2 regions of the Yersinia aldovae 670-83 genome follow, and region 2 is predicted to be linked to the other one. Evidence: predicted binding sites of a transcription regulator. Region 2 holds the regulator's gene; the other holds the start of a gene.

Region 1 (15,325 bases), 860 kb from region 2:
CGAACACCGCGCGTTTAAACAGCTTACGTCGTGGCATACTGTTAGCTAACGCATGTAAGTCTAACGCTCCCGCCGCGCGCCATTGTTGAATACCCAGCCAGATTAAGTAAGCCGCACCCAGCCATTTTAAAATTTCAAAAGCCAGCAAAGATTGAGAAATCAGTGCGCCCAAGCCGACGCCAACTAATACGATATGGACTGACAAGCCTAACTGTAACCCGCAGATTGACGCGATGACACCCCGTGTACCGTGGCTGATGGTGGTGCTCATGGTGTTAATGGCACCCGAGCCGGGTGAGAGACTGAGGATCAGTGTTGTCAGTAAATAGGTTAACCACCAGTCTAAGCTCATCGGCAAAACTCCCTGAACGCGTAAATTTATGCCACAATACGCTATTGCTAATCGTTGCGCTATGGCCCACATAATGACCGGGTTTACCCAAATTTCAGGTTTCATCGAACATTAAGCAACCTCGGCCAAAGGATGTAATCAATCAGGTTATGCCGTTAGATAATCACATGAATAGCTGGTTAACCCGCGAAGGGCAGTTTGCTGCTTTTGTTAACGGGCCGCTGTTGGATTTCTGGCAGCTAAGGGATGAAAATGAGTTTATCGGTGTTGATGGTATCCCGATCCGCTACGTTCGTTTCCGTGCGCCACAGCATAATCGCGTAGTTGTGGTTGTGCCTGGCCGTATCGAAAGTTACGTTAAATATCCTGAAGTGGCCTATGACCTGTTCCAACAAGGTTATGACGTCATGGTGCTGGATCATCGCGGGCAGGGGCGATCCGGGCGGATGCTGGACGATCATAACCGTGGGCATGTCATCAAGTTTGATGATTATATTGAGGATTTTGCGCAGTTGGTGCAGCGCGAAATCAGCGACAGCCATTATCAACAACGTTTCGCACTGGCGCATTCAATGGGCGGGGCTGTCCTGACACGATATCTGGCCAGAGATCCCGATACATTCAATGCGGTGGCGCTATGCGCGCCGATGTTTGGTATCCATTTACCGATGCCGGGCTGGTTGGCGCATCGTATTGTGGACTGGGCCGAGAGGTCTCAGAAACTGCGGGATTACTATGCCATCGGAACCGGCCATTGGCGGCCAATGCCGTATGTGGTCAATATGCTGACCCACAGCCGCGAACGCTATCGTCGCTACTTACGCCAATATGCGGATTCGCCAGAAATCCGTGTTGGTGGGCCAACCTACCATTGGGTACGCGAAAGCCTGTTAGTGGGTGAGCAAATTATTGCCCAGGCAGACAAAATTACCACACCGGTTCTGTTGCTACAGGCCAGTGAGGATCGGGTGGTACATAACCCGGCCCATAATGCATTTTCTCAGGCAATGGCTCTGGCGGGGCACCCTTGCGAAGGGGGGCAGCCTAAAGTCATTCAAGGCGCACGCCATGAGATCCTGTTCGAGCGGGACCCGCTGCGTGCCGAGGCGCTAAGCGCCATATTGCGCTTTTTTGCGCAACATCAATCATCAGTCGGCCATCCAGACCCCGACACCACCAGAGGTTAGAACATACCGCTATGTATCATGTTGTTGCTTCCGATTTAGATGGCACGCTGCTATCGCCTGATCACCTTTTAACTCCTTATGCCAAAGAGACACTTAAGTTGCTGACGCAGCGTGATGTGCACTTTGTGTTTGCCACTGGACGTCATCATATCGATGTTGCGCAAATCCGCGATAGTCTTGAAATCACTGCTTTTATGATCACCTCCAACGGTGCGCGCGTGCATAACACTGCGGGAGAACTGATTTTTAGCCATAACCTTGATGCGGATATTGCCCGAGATCTCTATAACATCGAACATCACAATCCAGATATTCTGACCAACGTCTATCTGAATGACGAATGGTATATGAACCGTGAAAGCCCGGAGCAGAAAGCGTTTTTCCGTGAATCGGTGTTCAACTATCAGGTGTTTGAGCCAGCACTGCTGCCAACTGACGGGGTGTGCAAGGTCTATTTCACCTGTGAAGATCATGACAAGTTATTGATTTTAGAAGAAGCGATCAATGCACGTTGGGGCGATCGGGTCAATGTCAGCTTCTCTTTCCCAACCTGCCTGGAAGTGATGGGCGGCGGTGTTTCGAAAGGTCATGCGCTTGAGCAAGTTGCTAAGATTATCGGTTATTCACTGAAGGAATGTATCGCGTTTGGCGATGGTATGAATGACCTGGAAATGCTGTCGATGTCCGGCAAAGGCTGCATTATGCGTGATGCGCATCAACGGCTGAAGGATATGTTACCGAATCTGGAAGTGATTGGTTCTAACGCTGATGATGCGGTGCCACACTATTTACGTAAGATGTTTTTAGGCACAGATAACTAACTGATTATTATGCTAAATAAAAATTAGCAGTAAAAATGGCGAACGGTAGATGAGTTCGCCATTTTCTTATTTTCAGTTATTTCAGATAACTCACTTACTGGTGCTGACTCTGTTTTTGCAGGAACTGCACACCTTTATCCGGGAAGTCAGTAAACACTCCGTCAACTCCGGCCTGATTGTAGATAATATCAAACAGTTGATTCACGTTAGTGGCGTATTTCGGTAGCTTATCCGCGCGGATAGTGTACGGATGAACCATCATGTTATTGGCATGTGCATCTTTGACCATATTGGTCAGCTTGATGTTCTCTGGCGTCGAGGTTTCAACGACCAGCATATGGTAATCAGGCCCAATGCCGTCGGCATACTGCGCGACTTGCTTCATTGCACCTGGCTTGAACATCCAGTCATAGCTGTAGTTCACCCATTTACCGTCAGGTTTCTGCTCGTAGGTTTCATTCCAATCGGTATAAGCCACCAGTTGAACCAGCTTCAGGTTCATGCCCATCTTCGGTTCCAGCTCATTTTTAATGCGTTTTAACTCATTGGCATCAAAGCATTGCAGATAAACCTTATCGCTCTTAGTGGTGTAACCGTACTGTTTCAGTACTTCCAACACTTTGGTTGAGATGTCTTTCCCTTCCTGCTTATGGAACCACGGCGCTTTGATTTCCGGGTAAATACCGACATTTTTACCGGTTGAGTGGTTCAGACCTTGAACAAATTCAATCTCTTCCTGGAACGTGTGTACACGGAAGTCAGATTTGCCCATTGGGAAGCGGCCCGGATAGCTCTGCACTTTTTTACCGTCTTTATCAATATCAAAGCCTTCGGTAAACTTCAGTGACTTGATTTCCGGCAGTGTAAAGTCGATAGCGTAATAACGACCATCTTTACGGGCGCGATCAGGGAAGCGATCGGCAACATCGGTGACGCGATCCAAGTAGTGGTCGTGCAGCACCACTAACTCATTGTCTTTGGTCATAACCAAATCTTGCTCAAGATAATCAGCACCTTGCGCGTAAGCCATCGCTTTAGCAGGCAGACTGTGTTCCGGTAAATAACCACTGGCACCGCGGTGCGCGATAACCACTTTATCGGCTGATTTATCTTTAGCTAAGGATTCTGTCGCGTGTGCCATGCCTGCGACTGAGGATGCCAGAATCATACTCGCCAACAGGGTTTTGATGTGGGTTTTCATTGTTTGCATTGATAGTGCTCCATTTATCAATTTCAGGATATGAAAAAGGCTGTGTCGCTATTAATCCATAGATAACGGCACAGCCTGTAAGCTACTTAATACGCTGGGTATATTTATAATGAAATTATAAACCCTGCTTTCTTGCCAGTTCTGCGTGATGCTTCTTCTCACTGAACATGACAACTATCAGTAACAGAACCGCAATAATGCTACCGCCGATCATCACCATAAAGCCGCCGTCCCAACCGAAGTAGTCAACGGTGTAACCGACGATGGCGCTGGCAGCAACCGAACCACCGAGATAACCGAACAGACCGGTGAAGCCTGCCGCAGTACCGGCTGCTTTTTTCGGTGCCAATTCAAGTGCATGTAAACCAATCAGCATGACCGGACCATAGATCAGGAAGCCGATGGTGATCATACAGGCCATATCAATACCTGGGTTACCGACCGGGTTCAGCCAGTAAATAATGGTAGCGATAGTGACCAGTATCATAAAGAACACACCCGTTGCACCACGGTTACCTTTAAACACTTTGTCCGACATCCAACCGCACAGCAGCGTCCCTGGAATACCTGCGTATTCATACAGGAAATAAGCCCATGAGGATTTATCCAATGCGAAGTGTTTGACTTCTTTCAGGTAGGTCGGTGACCAGTCGAGGATGCCGTAACGCAGCAAATAAACAAAAACGTTAGCAATCGCGATATACCACAACAGCTTGTTGGGCAGAATATATTGCATGAAGATTTGTTTCGCGGTCAGTTCTTCTTCCGCTTCTTCACTGTAATCGTCTGGGTAGTCGTTTTTGTACTCTTCAATCGGTGGTAAGCCCACGGATTGCGGGGTATCACGCATCAGGCCGAAGACAATCAATGCCACCAGAATGGCACCAAAAGCAGGCATATAAAGCGCGGCTTTCCAGTCGTTAAACCATGCCATCCCTAACAGGAATAGCAGTGGTGGTAAGCCGCCACCCACGTTATGGGCACAGTTCCAGACTGACACAATACTGCCGCGTTCTTTCTTCGACCACCAGTGCACCATAGTTCGGCCACATGGCGGCCAACCCATTCCCTGGAACCAGCCGCACAGGAATAGCAGCACGAACATTACGGCGATACTGGAGGTTGCCCACGGCACGAAGCCCATAAACAGCATCACGGCCGCCGAGAGAATCAAACCGGCAGAAAGGAAGACCCGTGGGTTTGAACGGTCAGAAACCGAACCCATGATGAACTTTGAGAAACCATAGGCGATAGAAATACCGGATAGAGCGAATCCCAGATCTCCGCGCGAAAACCCTTGTTCGATCAGATACGGCATGGCCAGAGTAAAGTTCTTCCGCACCAGATAGTAGGCAGCGTAACCGAAGAAAATACCCATAAAGATTTGCCAACGTAAGCGGCGGTAGGTTGGATCAACGCGATCTGCGGAAAGCCGTGCCTGATGTGGCGCGGGCTTAAAAATGCTCAACATGAGTGCCTCCGATGGCTTTTTTGTCGTTTTTGAGTCTGATATAGCCTGGTGTCTATCTGTTAATAAAATGTAGCCGTTAGTTAAACGTAGACAGTGGTTAACCCGTTAACCCGCTGTCGTTTATGTTCTATAACGAACGCCATGCTAGATAAAATCTGAGGTTTTATCTGTGAGTGAAGGCGCATTTGTTACAGTTTTATGAAAGCAGCGGCGATTTTGAGCGATTGGTTAACATTTTGAAACCCATAATGACAAATCACTTGTGACTTTGATCACAATCATGGTTTTTAACCACCATATTAGTTTCGTTTTTGGTTCGTTTTTGGTTCGTTTTTGTTCCTTATCAAACAATAACCTTAAATATTGTGGCTCAATAGACTCATAATTAGCCGCCAGCGGCTGTCTGATAATGTGGGGTCTTGCATGACGAACACTTCTCCGTACACAGAAACTGATGTCATCATCATTGGTGGTGGTGCGACCGGTGCCGGGATCGCCCGAGACTGCGCCCGCCGTGGTCTGGCATGTACATTGCTGGAACGGCATGACATTGCCACCGGCGCGACGGGACGTAATCATGGCCTGCTACACAGTGGCGCACGCTATGCCGTGACGGACAGTGAATCAGCCCGTGAATGTATTGAAGAGAATCGCATTCTTAAACGCATTGCCCGCCACTGTATTGAGCAGACCGACGGCCTGTTTATCACGCTGCCGGAAGATTCGTTGGAGTATCAACAGCAATTTATCGCTCAATGTCGTGATGCCGGAATTGAGGCTGAAGCTATTGATCCGAAACTGGCACTGCGTTTGGAACCGGCGGCTAATCCATCATTAATCGCCGCCGTTCGGGTTCCGGATGGCACAGTCGATCCCTTCCGTTTAACCGCCGCTAATATGCTGGATGCCCGCGAACACGGTGCGAATGTCCTGACCTATCATAAAGTCGTTGGTTTACTGCGCAGTGCTGATCGCGTGAGCGGCGTGCGTGTTTTCGACCATAAAAACCAGCGGAAATATGATATTCATGCGCAGATTGTCGTGAATGCTGCCGGGATCTGGGGGCAACACATTGCGGAATATGCCGATCTTCGTATTCGCATGTTCCCCGCTAAAGGTGCGTTGTTGATCCTGGGTCATCGGATCAACAACATGGTGATCAACCGCTGCCGCAAACCGGCCGATGCTGACATTCTGGTGCCAGGCGATACCATTTCATTGATCGGTACGACCTCAACCCATATTGAGTACGATCAGATAGATAACATGGTCGTCACGCCACACGAGGTCGATACCTTAATTCGGGAAGGTTCGAAACTCTCACCACGGCTGGCGCAAACCCGCATTCTACGAGCTTACGCTGGTGTGAGGCCGCTGGTTGCCAGTGACGACGACCCGTCGGGGCGAAATGTGAGCCGTGGCATCGTGTTGCTTGATCATGCCAGTCGCGATGGGCTGGAGGGTTTTATCACCATTACCGGCGGCAAGCTGATGACCTATCGGCTGATGGCGGAATGGGCGACGGACAAAGTGTGTGAGAAATTGGGTATTAGCGCCGCGTGCACTACCGCTCAAGAGCCGCTGCCCGGTTCGCAGCAATCAGCAGAACAAACGTTAAGCAAAGTGATCTCTCTGCCCGCCAGCATTCGTGGCTCGGCGGTTTATCGCCACGGTGACCGCGCAACACAATTGTTGGCCGGTAATCGGCTGGATAACAGTTTAGTGTGTGAGTGTGAAGCGGTAACCGCCGGTGAAGTGCGCTATGCGGTTGAATCGTTATCGGTCAATAACCTGCTCGATTTACGCCGCCGAACCCGCGTGGGCATGGGAACCTGTCAGGGGGAACTGTGCGCCTGCCGTGCCGCCGGTTTACTCAATCGTTTCAACGTGACCACGCCGCAACAATCCCGTGAGCAACTGACGCAATTCCTTAATGAGCGCTGGAAAGGTGTGCGCCCGATAGCCTGGGGCGATGCGCTGCGGGAAAGCGAGTTCACTCACTGGGTTTATCAGGGGCTGTGTGGCTTGGATGATAGCCCGCCTACAGCATCCGCTGAGGAGAAACACGATGAAATTTGATGTCATAATCATCGGCGGTGGTTTAGCCGGGCTAGCCTGTGGTATCAAGCTGGCCGAACAAGGCAAATATTGCGCGATTGTCAGCGCTGGTCAAAATGCGCTGCATTTCTCCTCAGGCTCGCTGGATCTGCTGGCAAAATTACCTGATGGGCGAGCTGTTAGCAAACCGCTCTCGGCACTCAGTGCGTTGGCCGAACTCGCGCCGGAACATCCTTACAGCAAAATGGGGCAAGTGGCGAAACTGGCGTTGGACGCGGAGTCTCTGTTACAGCGCTGCGGCTTGAAATTGGTGGGAAGTGCGGCTCAGAACCACCTGCGCCTTACTCCATTGGGTGGCTGTCGCCCAACATGGTTAAGTCCTGCCGATATTCCGGTTGCACCATTAGACGGCCCTCTGCCGTGGCAAAAATTCGCGGTGATTGGAATTGAAGGTTTCCTCGATTTTCAACCGCAGATGGTCGCCAGTGCCTTGCAGGATCAAGGTGTTGAAGCCACAGCCGATTATCTGCACTTACCGGCACTGGATCGCTTGCGGGATAATCCCAGCGAATTCCGCGCGGTGAATATCGCCCGTTTGCTGGATCTACCGGAAAACCTGCAACCGTTGGCTGATGAATTATCGCGCCTGTCCTCTGCGGCTGACATGATTTTACTGCCGGCCTGCATCGGGTTGGAAGCCACCGCCCCACTGGACGCACTGCGCGCGGCGGTAGGTAAACCTATTCAACTGCTGCCAACACTGCCGCCTTCACTGCTCGGTATGCGCCTACACCAGGCTCTGCGCCACCGTTTCCAGCAATTGGGCGGCATTATCATGCCGGGTGATGCGGTATTACGGGCTGAGTTGGTGGGTGACCGAATTACCGGACTGTATAGCCGCAATCACGGGGATATCCCCTTGCGTGCGGCACATATGGTTCTCGCCAGTGGCAGCTTCTTCAGCAACGGGCTGGTTGCCACTTTTGAGCAGGTTTATGAGCCGATACTGGATCTGGATATCTTATCGCTGCCGAACCGCGCCGACTGGAGCCACAGCAACATGTTTGCACCACAGCCTTATCTGCAATTTGGTGTTAAAACTGACAACCGCTTACGCGCCCTGCGTGGTGGTGTTGCATTGGATAACCTACATGCTATCGGTGCGGTACTGGGAGGATATGATCCGCTGCAACAAGGTTGTGGCGCGGGGGTTTCGCTGACCAGCGCGTTATTTGTCGCAGAACAGATTGTCGGCGCTATGGAGGTCACATTATGACGTGGTTGCCAAAGCACGATGAGAGTAAAACCTTACCTCAGGAGCATCATCTGCCGCGCGATAACAGCTTTGAAAGTTGTATCAAATGTACGGTTTGCACCACCTATTGCCCGGTGGCGAAAGTTAACCCACTCTATCCGGGGCCGAAACAGGCCGGTCCAGACGGCGAGCGGCTGCGCCTAAAAGATCCGGCGCTGTACGATGAGGCACTGAAATATTGTACCAACTGCAAACGCTGCGAAGTGGCGTGTCCGTCTGATGTCAAAATTGGTGACATCATCCAGCGCGCTAAAGCTAGTTACAGCAGTAATAAACCTAAATTACGCGATGCTATCCTCAGCCATACCGACATTATGGGCACACTTTCGACGCCGTTCGCGCCAGTCATCAATGCGGTCACGGGGTTAAAACCGGTGCGCGCCTTGTTGGATAAGGCGCTGAAGATTGATCATCGGCGTGAATTGCCGAAATACTCCTTCGGGACATTTCGCCGTTGGTATCGCAAACAGGCAGAAAAACAGCAGCAATATGCTGAACAGGTCGCATTTTTCCACGGTTGCTTCGTTAACTACAATCACCCGCAGTTGGGTAAAGATTTAGTCAGTGTTTTCAATGCAATGAACATTGGTGTGCAACTGCTGAAACGGGAAAAGTGCTGTGGCGTACCCTTGATTGCGAATGGCTTTATTGAGCAGGCGAAAAAGCAGGCGCGAGTCAATCTGGAATCACTGACCGACGCAGTGATCGGGCGGGATATTCCGGTGGTGGCAACCTCTTCGAGCTGTACCTTCACCTTGCGCGATGAATATCCGCACTTGCTCGATGTTGATACCGCGCCGGTGCGCGATAAAGTGGAACTGGCGACACGTTACCTCTATCGCTTGCTGGATCAGGGTCGTGAGTTACCACTAAAACCGTTATTTTCTTCGCAAAACAAGCCGTTGCGCATTGCTTATCATACGCCTTGTCATATGGAAAAAATGGGTTGGACGGCTTATACCCTGGCCTTGCTACAGCGCATTCCTGGTATCGAGTTGGTGGTTCTGGACTCTCAGTGCTGCGGTATTGCCGGAACTTATGGTTTTAAATCAGAAAACTACGCCACAGCGCAGGGAATAGGTGCATCGTTATTCCAGCAAATTGAGGATAGCGGGGTGGATTTGGTGATTACCGACTGTGAAACCTGCAAATGGCAAATTGAGATGTCGACCAGCAAAAAGTGCGAGCATCCGATTACCTTATTAGCGCAAGCATTGGCTTGATAATATCGACAGAGCACGATTTATCTGTGTTTCCAGACGGCTGTAAAGTCAAATGAAGGGGAGTCGTGCCGTTGGGGTCGTAACGGTGTAAGCCGTCGGAGTGCCTCTGGTGCGGTAAACCGTGCTATCAGCAGTATTGTCATTAACTCTTAGAGCGCGGATAAACCGCGCTCTATTGCAGGGGGGTTACTTCAGCTTCAAGGTACTGATAATAGATTCAGCTTCGGTTTGCGCTTGCTGCTGATTATCGGCAGGTAGCGTAATTTGTATCGTCATCAGATGGTTATCGATGTTGCCCATCAACACTGACGAATAAGCTTTTTGGCCGCCGCTGGTAATAATGCTATCCAGTTGCTGGAACGGTTGCCCGTCAACTTTAATTGCTTTATTGGTTACTACTTGCAGGTTGGCGTCGCGAGCGCGTTGCTGGTCGGCTAAACGGGTTGTCAGCACATCCAGCGCTTCATTGGTATTATCACCTAAAATCACGATAACTGCTTTATCGCCGGTTTTATTGGCGTAAATGTGCATGTTATTGGCTTGATTGCCCATTTTCCCGCTTTGGTCAGACAGATCCGCTGGCAAGCTGAAGGCCACTTTACCTTCCAGCAGGCTGATCGGTTGGCCCACGTTGTTATTGCTATTGCCATCACAGGCGCTTAATCCCGCAACCAGCAGGCCAACAGCAAGAAATTTGGTTATTTTATGCATGGGAATCCCTTATCAATGATTAATATCCCCTTCGTACTTGAAGTCGCAGAAGAGCTGCAACACCATCTACTTTGGGCATAACCTTATCGCACCTTATTCAGACGCCAAAAGCAATCTATTGTTCAGTGGCCGTCACTTGCTTTAGTGTTTGCTGCTCGGTCTGCCGAGCGAAGTATTTCAGTAACACGTTGAGCATTACGCCATAGACGGGCAGGAAGAAAAACATGCAGATCAGTAGCTTAAAGCTATAATCCACTAAGGCAATTTCCACCCAATTTGCGGCCATGAAGGGATCGGTACTGCGATAGAATGCAATAAAGAAGAACGCCATTGTGTCACTGATATTGCCAAAGAACATCGCGGCAGTCGGGGCAACCCACCAGGCGCTGCGCTGACGTAGACGGTTAAACACCTGAACATCCAGAATTTGACCCAGCACATAGGCCATAAAACTGGCCACAGCGATACGAGCCACGACCAGATTAAAGCTGGTTAATGCCGGAAACCCTTGCCAGCTTCCCTGATAAAACAGTGCTGAGATCAGATACGAAATCAACAAAGCAGGCACCATGACGGACAGAATAATCCTACGCGCCAATGGAGCGCCAAAAATTCGCACGGTCAGATCAGTAGCAAGAAAGATGAACGGAAAGGTAAACGCCCCCCAGGTGGTGTGAAAACCGAAGATAGCGATCGGTAATTGTACCAGATAGTTACTGGAGGTAATGATGACAATATGGAATAGCGCCAGCCATACCAAAGCGGTCATCCGCTGTTGGGCAGTAAACGAAAACATAGATGTGACCTTTTTGGTTATTGGGGTGAGGGAACCCAAACTAAATGTGCCGCAATTCCTACGACGCGGCGGCATAATACGCGTTTGCGCAACGAATGCAATGGCTAATTTTAACGCAAACGATGGCTTTTTACGTAAATTATCGTGTTACTTGCACCAGAAAATTGACGGGGTAAACTATGCAGCTTCGAAACTAAGCAGGCTTACGTTTATCCGCTGCCACACCGTATAACGGCTAACAAGAGAATCACCATGATCGATATTTTTGCTAATCCGGACAAAACACTTGATGCACTTGGTCTGCGCTGTCCAGAGCCGGTGATGATGGTACGTAAAACGGTCCGGCATATGGAAGACGGTCAAACCCTGCTGATTATCGCCGATGACCCAGCGACTACCCGTGATATTCCTGGCTTCTGCCGTTTTATGGATCACCAATTACTGGCCCAAGATACTGAACAGACGCCGTACCGCTATTTGGTGAAAAAAGGAGTAAAAGCATAACCACCTGCTGTTACTCCTCCGCTGACGGACATACTTTAAAATGGCAATGTCAATTTATTCAAGTAGTTAGATGTTCAACTGTCTCGCTTGCGTAACAACCTCAGCGCGTTGGCGGTCACCAATGCAGTTGCACCCGAATCCGCTAATACTGCGAGCCATAAACCGGTTAGACCCAGCAGTGTGGTAATCAGGAAAATCCCTTTTAGCCCCAACGCGATAGTGATGTTCTGGCGGATATTGGCGTTGGCTGCCCGCGATAACAGAATGATTTCTGCCAGCCCAGTCAGACGGTTATGTGTCAATGCAGCATCGGCTGTTTCTAGTGCGACGTCCGTGCCGCTGCCCATAGCAATACCAATGCTGGCCGCTTTCATCGCAGGAGCATCGTTAATGCCATCTCCCACCATCACTGTTGGGTGTGACGCATTCAATGACATAACCGCCTGCACTTTATCTTCAGGCAGTAATCCGGCGCGATAATCTATCCCCAACTCACTGGCAATTGCCGCCGCAGCGCGTGGGTTATCACCGGTTAACATCACACCTTGAATACCTAACTTTTTCAGGGCATCAATGGCTTTTTTGGCATCTGTCCGCAGGGTATCGCGCAGTGCCAGCAAACCGATAAACTTCTCACCTTCCAGCACGGCAACAGCGGTTTTACCACTGCTTTCCAGTTGGTCAAGCTGTGTTTGCCATTCTGTTGTGAGTAACGCCGGTGGTAACTTACTGGGTGCGCTAACACGCACAGTTAACCCATTTACCTTGCCTTCAACACCGACACCGGCCAGCGCACGCCGTTCTTCGGCCAGTGGCAGCATCGGGGTATTTTGTTGTGCCCGTTGCGTGATAGCGATCGCCAGTGGATGGTGTGATCCGGTTTCGACCGCCCCAGCCAGCGCTAACAGGCGAGTTTCGCTCACATCTGATACGGGCAGAATATCGGTCACTTTGGGTTTACCCTCAGTCAGAGTACCCGTCTTATCAAAGGCAACCGTTTGAATCCGGCCCAATTGTTCCAGTGCCGCACCGCCCTTGATGAGCGCCCCCTGACGGGTTGCTGCTGCTAGCGCTGAGGTTATCGCCGCCGGTGTGGAGATAACTAACGCGCATGGACACCCAATCAGCAATAGCGTCAAACTGCGGTATATCCAGGTCTCCCAGGGTTCGGCGAAAGCTAATGGTGGCACCAGCATCACCAGCAAGGACAACAGCATAATCGCCGGTGTATAAACGCGGCTGAAACGGTCAATAAAACGTTCGATAGGTGCGCGCCGTTCTTCTGCTAATTCAATAAGTTGCAAAATACGATCGATGGCGTTATTGCCCGGTTCAGAAACCACTCGCATTTCGGTGGCGCGATCAACTGATAAACTCCCGGCCGCAACTTTTTCCCCTTTCTGGCGCTCAACAGGAATGGACTCACCGGTTAGGGCGCTTTCATCGAAGCTGGCAAATGGTGTGACCAGTTCAGCATCGGCTGGCAGACGGCCACCCGGTGAGATTTCAATGATATCGCCGGGGCGCAAGCTGGCGACCGGTACGGAGATCCGTTCGCCATCTTTTAATAGCAATGCCTCTTCAGGTACCAGCGCCATTAGTGCCGTTACGCCACGACGTGCGCGGTTTGCCGCATAGGATTCGAGTAATTCACCGATCATAAATAGCAGCAATACCATTGCCGCTTCAGCGGTGGCCCCAATAAACATCGCTCCGATTGCCGCAATACTCATTAAGGTTTCAATAGCGAAAGGTGTGCCGGAGCGGATGAGCTTCCAGGCCTTGGTCGCAATCGGGATAAGCCCGACAATTGTGGTTGCGATAAATGCTAATTCACTTAGCTCAACACTGAATAGCGAAATCCCCCAACTGATAAGCATCAGCGTGGCTAATAGGGCTAACGGCAAGTATTCATTAAAGCGTGATACTGGCGGGGCCATTTTTTGCGCGGATGTGGCTTGGGTATCCATCAGGCTGAACCCGGCTTGCGTTACCGCGTACTGGACTTGAGGGCGGATATCTGTGTATGCATCGACCACCAGTTTTTCGGTGGCAAACAGGACTTTTACATTTTCAACACCTGTCAGGTTACTGACGGCATTTTCAATCTTGCGGGCGCAACTGGGGCAGTCCATCCCTTTGACTTGCCAGCTAAAACGCTGACTACCTGAAGGTATCGCTGCTGTAAGTAAATCACTTTCTTCGTCACCTTCATCAGGAGGGTTCTGACTACAGCAACCTCCATCTTGATGTGAGTGCTCACTCTCTGAGCTGGTACTGCTATTACTGGCAGTCGTTGCTTGTTTGTTGCTGCAACCTGTTTGTTGTTTGGCGTGAGTATCGCCACAGCCGCAATCGCTGTGTTTAGCGGTTGAATGTGTCTGTTCAGAATGTGAATGCATGATGCCCCCTGGATGAGTTTTAGCAGATATAGCGGCACTCTACACCTTGGAGCCAACTCCAGAGTCAAGACCTAAATGAGAATAATTGCTAAACAGTGATTAAGTTTATGCGCAGCGAGGAGCAAAACTGCTGGGATATAGCGTGTGAATGAGTAAAACGAGGATTTAAGCTCCATCCTTGGAGCCACATTAATGAGATCAACCCATGGAATCACGGTGAGTTATAAATATAGCGATCTGACAATCAGGAAATGCCCGACAAAATAGCATCCGGCGACAATGGCATCTGAAGCACGGAAGGAGAAACGATAGCGGTTCAGCAGCCAGATACTGTGTGATATCAATAGCAAGACTGTACCGGTCAGCAGTGAGAAGCTCAAATCAGTACTGCGGGCAAAGTACTGCTCACCCGCCATCCAGACCATCAGCAATGTCATGCCGACGAAGGCCACCACCGGCCAGCGCATCTCTTGCAACTGCGTCCAGATAGTGGCTAGCAGCAGTGCGCCTATTATTATCAAAACCACTGGCAATGGCCAGAACAGCGTAAGTGTCATCTGGCTGGCAAAACTGATGGTGTACAGTAAATGCGATAGGAAGAATGCGCCTAGAGCATAAAGTAAGCGCTCACTGGGTAGCAGTAATAAAGCATCAGCTATCAATGTTGCCAACAAACCCAGAACAATCAGATAACCGGCAGGGCCAAGGATCGGCGCTTGCCAGGCCAATAAAAGTAAGAGTAATAAAGTGACCGGTTTGAATACCCAACGCTGCCAGCGCGGGCCGCGATAAGTGGCATCGACAAACAACCAACCAGAAAAAAATACAGCAAGGAATGGCCAGCTCATGATTTATCCTTTTTCTAAGCAGGGTTCGGTGAGGACACCTGTGTGATAATGATAATCTGTAGTTAATAGCAATCTGTAATTAATAGCTGCAATCAATTAATAACTATTCGCGGCCAGTGTACGTCTATTAAGTGTAAGGGATGAGAGCAAAGAACGATAGCGACACTTAAGCGACTTGCATAAGTTGTAGCGCTTAATGCGTAAGAGTGCGCAGAATCAGATTAAGGGCGAGGAGTAACCGGTTGAGCTCTTGGCCTTGTCAGATTCACATGCTATGTTAACGCCGATTTCCTTTCGCTAAATCAAGGGATAGAGGCATATAGCATCATGGCCAGTGAACAACTGCTTTATCGTATTCAGTTTATAAATAACGGTAAGAATTATCAGCTCTATGTCCGTGAAGTCGGCCCAAGCAACTTGTTTGGAT
Region 2 (15,325 bases):
GCTGCTGTAACAGGGTTTCAGCTTGTTGATGTTGTTGAATGAGCACAGATAACTGGTCAATACATTCTTGTAAATGGCGACGCTCATCCTCAAGCCGTGTTTCCAGAGTTTTTTGCCCCAGAGCAAGCTGCTGTTGCTCTTGTAGGTGCTGCTGCCAACGTTGGTTTTCCTCTTCCCGCTGTGCCAGCCAATTCTGCTGCTGGTCTGTTTCAGGTATTGCTAGCGATAATGCAACCAGTGCGTTACTGAAATCTTGGCGCATTCTTGCCAATTCATCTTGCTGGCGTTGATGCTGTGCAAGTAACTGTTGGTGGGATTGTTGGGTATCCTGCTGGCGCTGAGTAATTAATGCCAACTGTTGCAGATATTTTTGCTGCTGTTGTTCTGCTTGAGTCAGAAGCTCTTTAGCTTGCTGGTGTTGTTGATTGAGTCGTTCATATTCTGCCAGTTTGAGTTGGCAGTTTTGTTCTGATTGTTCCTGTTGTTCCAGCCAATTCGCTAATACAACGGGTTCATTTAATGCAAATGTCAGTGCTAATGGGCGCACCAGAAGTTGCCAGCGCTGTTGATAATCAGCTAATTGCTGATTGCTGTGCTGTAATTCTTGTTCCAGATGTTTGAGCTGTTGTTGCAAACTTTGTGTCTGGGCATTGAGTTCCGAGCCTTCGGTTGATAGCCGTTCAACTTGTTGGCGCTGTTTATCAACGCGCAGGGCTGTTTCAGAGGGTTTTATTGCCTGATATTCGGTAATCGCTGGATGATCCAGCGCGCCACATAGCGGGCAGGACTCTCCTGGTTGCAGTTTGGCTCTTTCCGCTTCCAGTCTGACTATCTGATTCTCGCGTTCCAGCAAGGTTTCCAGATCCATCAGATGCTGTTTTTGTTGTTTATATAACTGACGTTTTTCCGCTAGCTGTTGTTCGAGTTGTTTTAGTTGTTGCTGCTGGTTGGCTAATTGCTGCTGTTGCTTATCATGCAATGCCTGTACTTGCTGTGCCAAAGGCGATAACGAGGCTAATTGTTGCCGGACTGAGCGTTTTTGTTGGAGTTCATCAAGTTGCTGGCGCAGTTGGGCCGAGGGCTGCTGCTGTTCTAATTCGGATAATTGCTGCTGGATGCTGGCTGCTTGCGAGGCCGCCTGTGCTAATGCTATTTGCTGCTGTTTATCTTGATCATTCAGTGTTGCGGCTTGTTGTTGCAGTGTATTCAGTAGTATGGCTTGCTGCTGTAATTGCTGCTCGCTTTCAACCGATTGCTGTTGCTGTATTTGCAATTGGCGGAACTGTTCGCGCCACAACGGCAGGTTTTTTTCCCAGTGTTGATGGTGGGCATACTGGTGGCTGTACTCAGCCAGTTGTTGCAGACGCCGGTGAGTTTGTTTTAGTTGTTGCTCATTTAGTTCAAGTTGTTGTCTACCTTGTTGTTCTTTGCCCCGCAATTGCTGTAATTGGGTGGCAAGTTGTGCCAGTGAGTGCTGTTGCTGAGCAATAAGGTTATCCAGCGGAGCCACTTTTTGTTCGATCAGTGTTTCTTGCTCATGCTGTTTTACCGCTTGTTGTTGGCGGGCGGTATTAGCGTGTTCCAGTGCCTGAGCCAAGGGGGTTAGGCGAGTCTGAAGTTGCTGCTGCTGTTGGGTCAATGTGGTGATGCGTAGTTGTGTCTGTTGCAGATCCTGCTGGCTTTTTGAGCACTCGCGTAGTAACGGGCGCAATTTTTCTGCCGGTTCACTACGGGCCAATCGTTGCAGTTCGGGCAGTAGCTGTTGATACTCTTGCTCGATGAGTTGCTGTTGCTGCTGATATTCCAGTAGATTTCTTTGCTGCTGCTGCCAATGAGTAAGCCAATTTATTTGATTTTGATACGCCAGTTGCTCTGCACTGAGCTGTTGTTCTTGTTGGCTGAGGGTATCTATTTCTTGGCTCAAAGCTAAACGTTGTTCTTCATTGAGCAGTTCAATGCCACTGGCTCGCTGATGCAATGCATCCAGATGGGTCTTCGCCTGTTTATGTTGCTCAAATACGTGTTCAGATAGCCGACCATAAATATCGGTACCGGTTAATTCTTCCAGTAGTTCAGCCCGATCATTGGCATCGGCATTGAGGAATGCTGCAAACTGCCCCTGTGATAGCATCATGGACTTGGTAAAACGGCCAAAGTCCAGGCCAGTGAGTTCTGCAATCATATCCAGCTTGTCGCGCACTTTATCGGACAGAATTTTACCGCTCTCGCACAACGCCAGTTCGACTTTAGGTGCTTGAAGATTCCCCTCAGGGCTATTTTTAGCGCGCCTCTGGCTCCAGAAGGCACGATAACTGACGCCTTTCACTTCAAATTCAACTTCTGCCAGTGACTCAGCGGTGTGGCGTGTCATCAGTTCATTCTGGCTGGGAGTGACATTCAAACGTGGCGTTTGGTGATACAACGCCAGGCAGATGGCATCCAGCAGTGTGGTCTTACCCGCTCCTGTTGGCCCGGTGATGGCGAACAAACCGCTACTGAGAAACGGTTCGACGGTGAAATCAATCTTCCATTCACCTTGCAGGGAGTTAATGTTTTTTAGCCGCAGGCTTAAAATCTTCATGCGGATGGCTCCTCTGTGGCATCTTTGCCTAAGGTAACGTCATTCACCACCTGATTGAACATTTGCCACATCCTCTGTTGGCGTGGTTCGACGAGATCCACCTCCAATGCCAATCTGCGTTCAAAGACATCAGAGACACTCAGCTCGTTGAGTGTCTCTTTTTCATGTTGTTGAATGCTGGTATTACGCTGTTCTTTGCTACGGCGCAGTAACACCACTTCAACAGGTAAGTCTGCGGCTAATGCCTGAATTCGTCGTTGAATATCGGTGAGATAATCCTGTGTGGCGACTTCGATATCCAGCCATACCGGTAAGCCCTGATGATGAGAGAATACAGCCAGTTGCTGCTCTATCTGTATTAAGTCACCTTTGATTAGCTGCATGGGTTGGAATTGTGGTATGAAAAGTGGGGTTACTGACGCCAATGTTTGTTGCGAAAATTCAACCAGATAAACACTTTTCTCTTTGCTTAACTCATCAAAACTGAGAGCGATGGGTGAGCCGCTATAGCGGATATGCTCAGATTTAGCCACTTGCTGGGCACGGTGGATATGGCCTAAAGCAATATAATCTGCTGGCGGAAAGGCTTGCGCGGGGAAAGCATCCAATGTACCGATATAGATATCACGGACCGAGTCAGTAGTGGTGACGCCGACGGTGGTCAGATGGCCTGTGGCAATAATGGGCAGTGGCAGGCCAAGCTTGGTGCGCAGTTCCACGGCCTGTTGGTAGAGCACCTGATAGTGGTTTGCGATGGCTTCTTGTAATGCCAGTTGCTTTTGCCCACCGGATTCACCCGCCTGACTGGTGACCAAATCACGAGGCCGCAAGAACGGAATGGCGCAGAGTATGGCTGCCGGTTGCTGTTGCCTGTTTTTTAGAATAATAATTTGTTGTTCCAACCGGTTGCTGGCACAGGAGATTACGGTGGTATTCAGGTATGAAAGCAAACCGCGCGATTCATTCAATGTTGCCACTGAATCATGATTACCGCCGAGCACGACTAACTGACAGCCAGTGGGCTGGAGGCTGACAATAAAGCGGTTATACAGCTCGCGGGCATAGCTGGGTGGAGAACCTGTGTCAAATATGTCGCCGGCAATGATCAGCGCATCTACCTGATTTTCTTCGATCTGCTCAATGAGCCAGTGCAGAAATGCCTGATGTTCGGCAGCACGACTTTTGGTATAAAAATGCTGCCCCAAATGCCAGTCAGAGGTATGAATAATACGCATAAATCTCCCGCGATGGCAGGTTATCGGTCAAAGTGAATGGCGCTGATTATAAACGCTGGTAACAGGATGTCGCGGCTAAAAAAATATGATGAGATAAATCTTCGAGACGTCTCGCAACGTTGGCTACTGAATTTTGCAAATTTCATGAAACTTATCACTATGCTTATTGGTTGCGGATGTGTGATATTTTTCATAAATCTGTCACAAAAGTGACGCATAATGGCTTCCGAACTCAAATAGTGACCACTAACATACTGGCAGGGTTGATGATGGCAAGACGCATACTGGTGGTGGAAGATGAAGCACCTATCCGTGAGATGGTGTGCTTTGTGTTGGAACAAAATGGTTACCAACCGTTAGAAGCCGAAGATTATGACAGTGCGGTAATGCGCCTGTCGGAGCCTTTCCCTGATTTAGTGCTGTTGGACTGGATGCTGCCCGGCGGCTCGGGTATCCAGTTTATTAAACATATGAAACGTGAAGCATTAACACGGGATATACCAGTGATGATGCTGACCGCCCGTGGCGAAGAAGAAGATCGGGTGCGTGGGCTGGAAGTGGGCGCGGATGACTATATTACTAAACCTTTTTCGCCAAAAGAGTTGGTGGCACGTATTAAAGCTGTGATGCGTCGAATATCGCCAATGGCAGTCGAAGAAGTGATTGAAATGCAAGGGTTAAGTCTTGATCCTTCATCGCATCGTGTCATGTCTAATGAACACGCGCTCGATATGGGGCCGACCGAGTTCAAACTGCTGCACTTCTTTATGACTCATCCCGAGCGGGTATACAGCCGTGAACAGTTGCTTAATTATGTCTGGGGCACTAACGTTTATGTAGAAGACCGCACGGTTGACGTGCATATTCGTCGGTTACGTAAGGCGCTTGAAACTGATGGCCATGATAAAATGGTACAAACTGTCCGGGGAACCGGATACCGTTTCTCAACGCGCTACTGAGTTTTCAGTGCCGGAGAATTCGTTGTGTTAGAACGCTTATCATGGAAAATGCTGGCTATAGAGCTGGCTCTTTTTTGTTTGCCCGCACTCTTGTTAGGTGCTGTCATCGGCTATTTGCCGTGGCTATTATTAGTTTCGGTCGTCGCAGCACTGGTCTGGAATTTTTATAACCAACTCAAATTATCCCACTGGCTATGGTTAGACCGCAGTATGACCCCGCCTGCTGGCCGCTGGAGTTGGGAGCCGCTATTTTATGGTTTATACCAGATGCAACTGCGTAATCGCAGGCGTCGGCGTGAACTGGCATTGCTTATCAAGCGTTTTCGCAGTGGGGCGGAATCACTGCCGGATGCAGTGGTTATCACCACCATCGAGGGCAATATTTTCTGGTGTAACGGCCTGGCTCAACATCTGCTGGGGTTCCGATGGCCAGAGGATAACGGTCAGCATATCCTCAATTTATTGCGTTATCCGGAATTTAGCCAATATCTGCAACAGCAAGAGTTCGCCCGTCCGTTAACCCTGCAATTGAATAATGGTTATTTCGTGGAGTTCCGGGTGATGCCTTATACCGAAGGGCAATTGCTGATGGTGGCCCGCGATGTGACCCAGATGCGTCAGTTGGAGGGGGCAAGGCGCAATTTCTTTGCTAATGTCAGCCACGAATTGCGCACGCCATTAACAGTATTGCAAGGTTATCTGGAAATGATGCATGACCAAGCGTTGACAGGGCCGTTGCGCGATAAGGCTTTGGGCACAATGCAGGAGCAGACCAAGCGGATGGATGGGCTGGTGAAGCAGTTGCTGACGTTATCGCGTATTGAAGCCGCGCCGAATGTGGATATGAATGAGCGGGTAGATATCCCCTTGATGTTGAAAGTGTTGCAGCACGAAGTGCAGGCATTGAGCAATGGTCGTCACGAGATTACTTTCAGGGTCAATGAGCAACTAAGAGTTTTTGGTAATGAGGATCAACTGCGCAGTGCCGTATCAAATCTGGTTTATAATGCGGTGAACCACACGCCAGAGGGGACTAAAATTGAAGTCTGCTGGCAGCAAACCCCTCAAGGCGCGCAATTCCAGGTGAGCGATAATGGGCCGGGGATCAGCCCTGAACATCTCCCACGCTTGACTGAGCGCTTCTATCGGGTGGATAAGGCGCGATCTCGCCAAACCGGTGGCAGCGGGCTGGGGCTGGCGATTGTGAAACATGCATTGAGTCATCATGACGCGCGGCTGGACGTGATAAGCGAAATCGGTTTGGGCACCCGTTTTATTTTTACCTTACCGAACCGGTTGATTGTTCCGTCGGTTTTAGCTGAGAATGCAGTCAAATCTTAGAAGGCTCGGACATTAACCTGATGAAATGGGGAAAACTGGCGCAATTGTCTGCCATATTATGGTTTAGTTGTGCGGCGTTAGTGTACGCTGTGGCGGCAGTCCCCCCCGTGGTGACAGGTGATAACGTCATACCTGCCTCGGCTGCGAACACGTTGTCAGGCAACCTCTCCAGTGTCGGTTCTGATACTCTCGCCAACCTGATGTCCCTGTGGGGCGATGATTTCAATCATCACTATCCTGGTGTTAATCTACAAATACAGGCGGCGGGTTCCTCTACCGCGCCTGCGGCGCTGGCGTCAGGGGCAACTCAACTCGGGCCGATGAGCAGGCCGATGAAAGCTGGTGAGATTAACGCCTTTATTCAACGCTATGGCTACCCGCCGTTGGCAGTACCGGTGGCGGTTGATGCGTTGGTGGTGTTTGTGCATCAGGATAATCCGTTGAATAAACTGACTTTATTGCAGCTTGATGCCATTTTCTCTCAGAATCGCCGCTGTGGAGAACCTCGCCCGATTCGGCGTTTCGGCGAGTTAGGTCTAAGTGGCGATTGGGCTGAGCGATCGTTGCAACGTTATAGCCGTAATTCAGCCTCCGGAACTTATGGTTTTTTTAAGCATCGGGTACTGTGTGATGGCGATTTTATGAAAAATATCAATAAATTGCCGGGTTCTTCATCGGTGGCGCAAGCCGTGGCAGGTTCATTAAATGGTATCGGTTATGCCAGCATGGGCTTTCGCCATAGTGGAGTGAAAGCCTTAGCTCTGGCCGCCGTTGGGCAGGATTTCGTGATGCCGACGGCTGAGAATGTCAGAGAGGGGCGTTATCCGTTGTCGCGCTATCTGTATATTTATATCAATAAGGCACCGGGGCAGCCATTGGAGCCATTGACTGCGGCATTCCTTGAGCGGGTGTTATCACCGGAGGGGCAAAGATTGGCTACCCATGATGGCTACCTGCCGCTTCCCCCTGAGATGCTGATTCAAACGAGAAATACCGTGGGTTTTACTGATTAGTTCAAGTGTGAATTGACGGAGTTTGTCAGAGCCGATTGGCTGCTAATTGTTAATGTTTGGCTATAAATGCTACAAATCATATGGCGTGTATTTATCTAAATCTGGCATTATTTGCTGCTTTTACAATAATATCTGGATGATCACTCTGCTTTTATGATCCTGACTTGCCTTTCTCCGCTATAAACGGTCTACTTAGCGCCGTTGTTGGCCTATTCCACCTGCAAATAACTTCAAAAACACTGCATACTGTCGAAATAGATTGCCTATTAACCGCCGGAGTTTGCGTTTATCAGAGCTTTGTATCGTTTCGAACACGTCGGAAAGACCACAACTCAGCACTTTTTCTTTTGGTCATTTTAACTAGGCAACACACATCACTATGAGTCATCGTTTATCATCTAAAGATATTATGGCATTAGGTTTTATGACCTTTGCCTTATTTGTTGGCGCGGGCAATATCATTTTCCCGCCAATGGTGGGGTTGCAATCAGGTGAACATGTCTGGTGGGCTGCAATTGGCTTTCTGATCACTGCCGTTGGGCTTCCGGTCATTACTGTTATCGCGCTAGCCCGCGTTGGTGGCGGTATTGATGCATTGAGCACCCCCATTGGCCGCAGTGCCGGTTTGGTGTTGGCAACGGTCTGTTATCTGGCGGTTGGCCCACTGTTTGCGACGCCGCGTACGGCTACCGTGTCCTTCGAGGTGGGTATCGCCCCGCTGACCGGTGACGGCCCATTACCCCTGTTTATCTATAGCGTTGTCTATTTCGCGCTGGTAATAGGTATCTCGTTGTATCCTGGTCGCCTGCTGGATACGGTTGGTCATATTCTGGCTCCGCTGAAGATTTTAGCGTTGGCAATTTTGGGTATCGCGGCGTTGATTTGGCCTGCTGGCCCCTTGATTCCGGCCACCGATGCTTACCAGCAAGTGCCTTTCTCCTCTGGTTTCGTCAATGGTTATCTGACGATGGATACCTTGGGGGCATTGGTCTTCGGTATCGTTATTGTTAATGCTGCCCGTTCTCGTGGCGTTGTATCCTCACAATTGCTGACCCGCTATACCATCTGGGCCGGTTTGATTGCCGGTATTGGTCTGACACTGGTCTACCTGAGTCTGTTTAAATTAGGCTCAAGCAGTGGCAGCCTGGTGCCAGAGGCGCAAAATGGCGCGGTGGTATTACATGCGTACGTTCAGCATACCTTTGGTGGTTTAGGCAGCGTGTTTCTGGCAGCATTGATCTTCATCGCGTGTATGGTTACTGCGGTGGGCCTGACCTGTGCCTGTGCTGAGTTCTTTGCACAATATTTGCCGCTATCGTACCGCTCGTTGGTGTTTATCCTCGGTATCTTCTCAATGCTGGTATCGAATTTGGGGTTGAGTCATCTGATTCAGATTTCGATTCCGGTTCTGACGGCGATTTATCCGCCTTGTATCGTACTGGTTCTGATGAGTTTCACTCTGCGCTGGTGGCGTAACGCGTCACGTATCGTCGCTCCGGTGATGTTGATAAGCTTGATATTCGGCATCCTTGATGCGGTAAAAGCCTCTACACTTGCTCATTTCTTGCCTGCGTGGACTCAGCATCTGCCGCTGGCTGAGCAAGGTTTGGCATGGTTATCACCTTCCTTGCTGGTATTCGTCGTCGTAGGGTTGTACGATCGCATCTGCTGTCGTCAGGAAATTGCTGCCAAGCAATAACGACACAGTCAGGAAGTATTCTTAGCCACGGCTCACCCCCGTGGCTTTTTGCTGAAAAAAGACGGGGCAATGTTCATGGATTTACCAGTCAAAAATAAGCTTAAACGTGGCCTGACAACGCGCCATATCCGTTTTATGGCATTGGGTTCGGCAATAGGTACTGGCTTATTCTATGGTTCGGCTGATGCAATCAGAATGGCAGGGCCAAGTGTATTATTGGCGTACCTGATTGGTGGCGTGGTGGCATTTATCATCATGCGTGCCTTGGGTGAAATGTCGGTCAATAACCCGCAGGCCAGCTCTTTTTCACGATATGCACAAGACTATCTTGGGCCAATGGCGGGTTATATTACGGGTTGGACCTACTGCTTTGAGATATTGATTGTCGCTATTGCTGATGTGACCGCATTCGGTATCTATATGGGGGTCTGGTTCCCAGATGTTCCTCATTGGGTATGGGTACTGAGTGTTGTTCTTATTATTGGCGCAGTCAATATGATGAGCGTGAAAGTCTTCGGGGAACTGGAATTCTGGTTTTCATTCTTTAAAGTCGCCACCATCATCATCATGATTCTGGCCGGGGTCGGTATTATTGTCTGGGGTATCGGTAACGGGGGGCAACCGACCGGCATTCATAATTTATGGACTAACGGTGGCTTCTTCAGTAATGGTTTTGTTGGCATGATGTTGTCATTACAACTGGTGATGTTCGCTTATGGCGGGATTGAAATCATCGGTATTACGGCCGGTGAAGCTGAAAATCCGAAAGAATCCATTCCGAAAGCGATTAACTCTGTACCGTGGCGTATTCTGGTGTTTTATGTCGGTACACTGTTCGTCATTATGTCTATCTACCCGTGGAATCAGGTGGGGACTAATGGTAGCCCGTTCGTCTTAACGTTCCAACATATGGGGATAACCGTTGCGGCCGGTATTCTGAATTTTGTGGTGATTACCGCTTCGTTATCTGCAATTAACAGTGATGTGTTTGGCGTTGGCCGCATGTTGAATGGGATGGTAGAACAGGGCCATGCGCCGAAAGTGTTTGGTGCGATTTCCAAACGTGGTGTGCCGTGGGTCACGGTGTTGGTGATGATGTTTGCCATGCTGATTGCGGTTTATCTGAACTACATCATGCCAGAAAATGTCTTCCTGGTGATTGCATCACTGGCCACATTTGCCACGGTGTGGGTCTGGATCATGATCTTGTGCTCTCAGATTGGTTTCCGCCGTTCGTTGAGCGAAGATCAAATTAAAGCGCTGGACTTCCCGCTGCGAGGTGGGACATTAACCTCAGTGCTGGCAATCATTTTCCTGGTATTCATCATTGGCCTGATTGGTTGGTTCCCAACGACGCGGGTTTCGCTGTATGTCGGGTTAGTGTGGATTGTGCTGCTATTGGTGGGATACTACTTCAAGGTCAGCCATCAGAAGAAACAGGCAGTAGCAGTGAAAGAAGCAGAGTAAAATATTAATAACAACGCCGCTGATAGCTCAGTGAGTGAGGGGTTACCGTGTTGAAGAGCACGCCAGTGGCTCATGTAGCACGATTCCTCTTCAGTTGATTCTGTCAGCGGTTTGAGCCGGGAAATATCCCGGCTTTTTTGTCTCTTTCATTTAGTCATTCAATAATCCTCTCCGCCCCCGTTCTCATCCCTGATATTTATGCTAATAGATGAGGGGGTTTTCTGCACAACATGGCATTGTTGATACCGGTTTATTTATACAGGTGAATGTGTCGCGGCGTTAATGTCTGCACCAGATAGCCTTAACAGCAATCGTTTGGGTTAAAGCAGGAGAGTTCTATGCTTAGTGGTTGGCATCTTCCCGTCCCGCCGTTTGTCCGTCAGCGCGGTGACACATTCCATATTACTTTATGGCTGCATGGCGAAGCGTTGCAGAGCGATACATTACCCACACAGGTGTTTTTACGCTGTGAGCCAGATAATGAAGAGTGGTTGCTCACCATGAAAGGCGAGCTGCATCATGGCTTTTGGCGTTATCGCGCAACGTTGCCGTTACACGAAGGCCAGCCTACTCGGCGCTACTGTTTCAAACTGTTATGGGATGATAATCAGCAGTGGTTTGGCCCGTTAGGATTTTCGGTCGTTCCACCCGCACAGTTGGCACAGTTTGCGTTAGCGTTCCCAGACCGTGGGCCTGATTGGGTTGCCGATCAGATTTTTTATCAAATTTTCCCCGATCGTTTTGCCTCGAGTCTGGGTGAACATGGTGTGCAAGATGGCAGCTATTTTCATCATGCTGCGGGTCATGCGGTTGCCCGCCGTGAGTGGCAATACCCACTGGATGATGTGAATGCGGCTTCAACATTCTATGGTGGTGACCTGACCGGCATCAGCCAAAAAATCCCTTATTTGCAACAGCTTGGTGTTACAGCGCTGTATCTTAACCCCATTTTTACCGCCCCCAGTGTGCATAAGTATGACACACAAGATTATTATCAGGTTGATCCCTACCTTGGCGGTGAGCGTGCTTTTCTGCAATTACGCGCGGCGACTCAGGATGCAGGAATAAAGCTGATACTTGATGGTGTATTTAATCATACCGGTGACTCGCATCATTGGTTTGACCGCCATCAGCAAGGTGAAAATGGGGCTTGTCATCATGAGGACTCGCCGTATCGCGGCTGGTTTAATTTCTTCCCGGATGGGCGGGCGCTGAATTGGAAAGGGAATGCGAGTTTACCCAAACTCAATTTTGCCCATCAAGATGTGGTGAATAAAATTTATCGCAGTGATGATAGCGTCGTAAGGTATTGGTTGCGGCCCCCTTACAGTATTGATGGTTGGCGACTGGACGTGGTGCATATGCTGGGCGAAGAGGGCGGTGCGAAAGGTAATTTACGCCATTTGGCGGGTATCTATCAGGCCGCCAAACAAGAGAACCCACAAGCCTATATTCTGGGTGAACACTTTGGTGATGCGCGTCATTGGTTACATGCCGGGGTAGAAGATTCGGCAATGAATTATATGGGATTTGCGCTGCCCGTTCGTGGCTTTCTAGCCGGTCTTGACGTGGCTTATCATCCGATAAAACTGACGGCTAAGGATTGTGCTTACTGGATGGATGAATACCGCGCTGGGCTGCCTCATAATCAGCAGCTTAGACTATTTAATCAGTTGGACAGCCATGATACCGCCCGATTTATAACGCTACTAAATAATGATAAAGCGCGTATGGCGATGGCGTTGGTGTGGTTGTTTAGCTGGATTGGCGTGCCTTGTTTATTCTATGGCGATGAAATCGGCCTGGATGGTGGCAATGATCCCTTTTGTCGCAAGCCGTTCCCGTGGGATGAGTCACAGTGGGATAACAACCTGCTAAAACTGTGTCAGCGTATGGCGGCTTTGCGCCATAAGAGCCTGGCGCTCAGGCGTGGCGGTTGTCAGGTGATCCATGCTGATGGCGACTCTCTGGTGTTTATACGCAGTTATCAGCGTGAGCGGGTACTGGTGGCACTGCAACGTAACAGTGATGCTGATATCCAACTGCCCTCATCCCCTTTACTCAATGTTACTCAGTGGCGCTGCCTGGAGGGTAAATCCGCGTTGAATGTCACTGAAGTGGGAGCCAATCTACAATTGTTGGGTGAAAGTGTGACGCTATGGCGTGGCGTTGGTGAGCGCTAACTAAATAGTTACCCGATAGAGATTAAAAGCAGCCAGGTGCTGCTTTTTCTTTTGTTGAGATACTGTATATATATGATAGACCACTGGTTAACCGGCAAACTCAGCGAAGGAAAGAACACATGAATACCATTAAAAGAAAGGCATTGATTATCGGCGCTTCACGGGGCTTGGGCCTCGGGCTGGTTGATGAGCTTAGTCGCCGTGGCTGGGCGGTCACTGCGACAACCCGCGGTGCGGCGAAAGAGAGCGGAGCACATGCTGCTCATTGGTTAACATTGGATATTAATCAATCAGAAAGTATCGAGCAGTTCTTGCCGCAAATTAAAGATGAAAAATTTGACCTGATATTTGTTAATGCGGGTATTTCCGGCCCTGAGCATCAATCTGCTGTTGATGCCACGCCGCAAGAGATCCTCGAATTGTTCCAAACGAATGCGATTTCGCCAATTCGTATCGCCCAGCGCTTGTTGGGGCAACGAAATCTGGCTCACAGCGTGCTGGCTTTTATGTCTTCTCAACTGGGCAGCTTGGGCCATAATACTTCCGGCCATAAACCGTTATATTCAGCCAGTAAAGCCGCACTGAACATGATGACGCGCAATCTGGTCGCTGAAGTGGCTGACCCGACATTGACTATATTATCCCTTCATCCAGGTTGGGTGAAAACGGATATGGGCGGCGATGCTGCACCGCTGACAATCGCGACCAGTGTGAAAGGGGTGGTAGATCAAATCGAACATGTATCAGGCAAGGGTGGGCACGCTTTCATCGATTATCAAGGCCATTCATTGCCGTGGTGATATGACTTATCCTGATAAATATCCCCTATCGATACCTTGATGGGGGATTTATCATTTTACATTATTAATAACCGACGGCGGCCCCTGCCGGGCGGCGAACATCATTAGCACCGTACAAGTAGCCCTCTCGTACTTTCCCTGAGACAGCAGAATCATTACCCGAATTAGCTGGGCTAACACCTTCGATACCCGCCAGACCGACCAGAATCAATTCAGCCGCGCCCCACGGATTCTGTTCAACCATTTTGTATCCCATTTTTGTCAAAAGGTTAAGGCTATCAGCCGAAACACCGCGCTGTTCGTAATAAACCTCATCCGGTAACCATTGATGATGAATCCGTGGTGCATCTACCGCCTCTTGCGGAGCCATACCGTGGTCAATCACATTCAGAGCAGTTTGCAGGGTAATAGTGATAATGCGTGAACCACCCGGAGAGCCTAACACCATAAATGTCTTACCGTCTTTGGTCACCAATGTCGGGCTCATAGACGATAGTGGGCGCTTACCGGGGGCAATGGAGTTGGTTGCACCTTGCACTAAACCATACAGATTCTGTTCACCCACTTTGACGGTGAAATCGTCCATTTCATCATTCAGGAAGAAACCGGTGCCGGGCGCGATGACCACCGCACCAAAGCGGCCATTAACGGTATAAGTGGTCGAAACCGCATTACCCTCATGGTCGACAATGGAATAATGGGTTGTTTCAGGTTTTTCATGGGGTTGCATACCCGGTTGTACTTCTACCGAGGGGGTCGCCTGGTTCGCGACAATTTGTTTACGGATATCGGCGGCGTAGCTTTTACTCAAAAGGCGGTCAATCGGATTCTTAACAAATTCAGGATCGCCGAGGAAGGTGTTGCGATCCATATAGGCATGGCGCATGGCTTCGGTCAGGGTATGGATATAAGCCGCAGAGTTGAAACCCATGCTTTTCAGGTCATATCCTTCCAAAACATTTAGCGTTTCACATAATGTCACCCCGCCTGAGCTGGGCGGTGGTGATGAAACGAATTTATAGCCACGATAACTACAGGTGATCGGTGCAGTTTCAGTTATTTTATAATTGGCAAAATCAGCAGCGGTCAAAATACCGCCGCCTTTTTTAGCTGCTGCTTCAACGGCTTGTGGTATTTTGCCCTGATAGAAAGCATCTGGCCCTTCTTCAGATATTGCAGTCAAGGTATCAGCCAAATCTGTTTGAACCAGGCGATCCCCCGGTTGCAGAGCTTCGCCGTTTTTACGCAGGAAAATACGAGCAGATTCAGGATCTTGACGGAAACGTTTAACTGTTGTGTCAAGAATATCCGTGTCAGCACGAGTTAACACAAAGCCTTCCCGTGCCAGTTTGATTGCCGGAGCCATCACTTGTTGGCGAGTTAATTTGCCGTATTTCTTTTGTGCGCTGTCCATACCCAGCACTGTTCCGGGGACGCCGGCGGCCAGATAGCCATACAAACTGGCATCTTTGGTGACTTTGCCCTCTTTATCCAGATACATATCAGCACTGGCTGCGGCTGGCGCGGTTTCACGGAAGTTTATAAATGTGTCGGTTCCATCGGCAAGATGAATGGTCATAAAGCCGCCGCCGCCGATATTGCCACAACATGGGTTCACCACGGCTTGCGCGTATCCCACCGCGACGGCAGCATCCACTGCATTTCCGCCCATTTTTAAGATGTCAGTCCCCACTTGTGAAGCGAGGTACTGTGAGGTGACTACCATGCCATTTTTTGCTTCTACTGCGGGTGTAGAGGCGGCATGAAGTGTGCCGCTGACCAGTAAGGCCAATACAGTGATAGGTTTGTTCCATTTTTTAAAAAACATTCTGACTCCTGTTATTTCCTGCTCGCCAGGGATTACCTGATCATTTTTGTTTGGCAGCTTAAAATTGCTGCTTATGAAATGTGCAGAATACACATCAGTAATAATTAATAGCAGAATTAATGTTTATGTTTGCTAATTAATTGGCAGCGCAAGGAAAAGAAGTCAGTTGTTGCCAGACAGGGAGGTATGTTTTGTTTGAGTGGAGTGAAGATAAATAGA

Evidence for each region. The regulator PhoB, encoded in region 2, activates phosphate uptake and scavenging genes when phosphate is short. The targets are predictions, from matches to a motif close to CTGTCATAAAACTGNCNNAT.
Region 1: the regulator PhoB is predicted to act here: its motif matches at 5,227-5,246, upstream of glpT (glycerol-3-phosphate transporter).

What each region holds. Positions count from the first base shown of each region.
Region 1 is NZ_CP009781.1:2,430,243-2,445,567, reverse strand. Features, by position in the region: gene rhtB (homoserine/homoserine lactone efflux protein) at 1-352, opposite strand, end outside; gene pldB (lysophospholipase L2) at 502-1,539, shown strand; gene yigL (sugar/pyridoxal phosphate phosphatase YigL) at 1,551-2,360, shown strand; gene glpQ (glycerophosphodiester phosphodiesterase) at 2,455-3,561, opposite strand; gene glpT (glycerol-3-phosphate transporter) at 3,686-5,041, opposite strand; gene glpA (anaerobic glycerol-3-phosphate dehydrogenase subunit A) at 5,465-7,120, shown strand; gene glpB (glycerol-3-phosphate dehydrogenase subunit GlpB) at 7,110-8,375, shown strand; gene glpC (anaerobic glycerol-3-phosphate dehydrogenase subunit GlpC) at 8,372-9,637, shown strand; gene AT01_RS11105 (DcrB family lipoprotein) at 9,824-10,348, opposite strand; gene AT01_RS11100 (7-cyano-7-deazaguanine/7-aminomethyl-7-deazaguanine transporter) at 10,464-11,144, opposite strand; gene tusA (sulfurtransferase TusA) at 11,397-11,648, shown strand; gene AT01_RS11090 (zinc/cadmium/mercury/lead-transporting ATPase) at 11,723-14,050, opposite strand; gene AT01_RS11085 (lysoplasmalogenase) at 14,272-14,898, opposite strand; gene AT01_RS11080 (DUF1820 family protein) at 15,226-15,325, shown strand, end outside.
Region 2 is NZ_CP009781.1:1,570,407-1,585,731, reverse strand. Features, by position in the region: gene AT01_RS07375 (AAA family ATPase) at 1-2,581, opposite strand, end outside; gene sbcD (exonuclease subunit SbcD) at 2,578-3,816, opposite strand; gene phoB (phosphate response regulator transcription factor PhoB) at 4,086-4,775, shown strand; gene phoR (phosphate regulon sensor histidine kinase PhoR) at 4,800-6,116, shown strand; gene AT01_RS07355 (PstS family phosphate ABC transporter substrate-binding protein) at 6,137-7,129, shown strand; gene brnQ (branched-chain amino acid transport system II carrier protein) at 7,509-8,828, shown strand; gene proY (proline-specific permease ProY) at 8,904-10,295, shown strand; gene malZ (maltodextrin glucosidase) at 10,634-12,478, shown strand; gene AT01_RS07335 (SDR family oxidoreductase) at 12,598-13,278, shown strand; gene ggt (gamma-glutamyltransferase) at 13,343-15,106, opposite strand.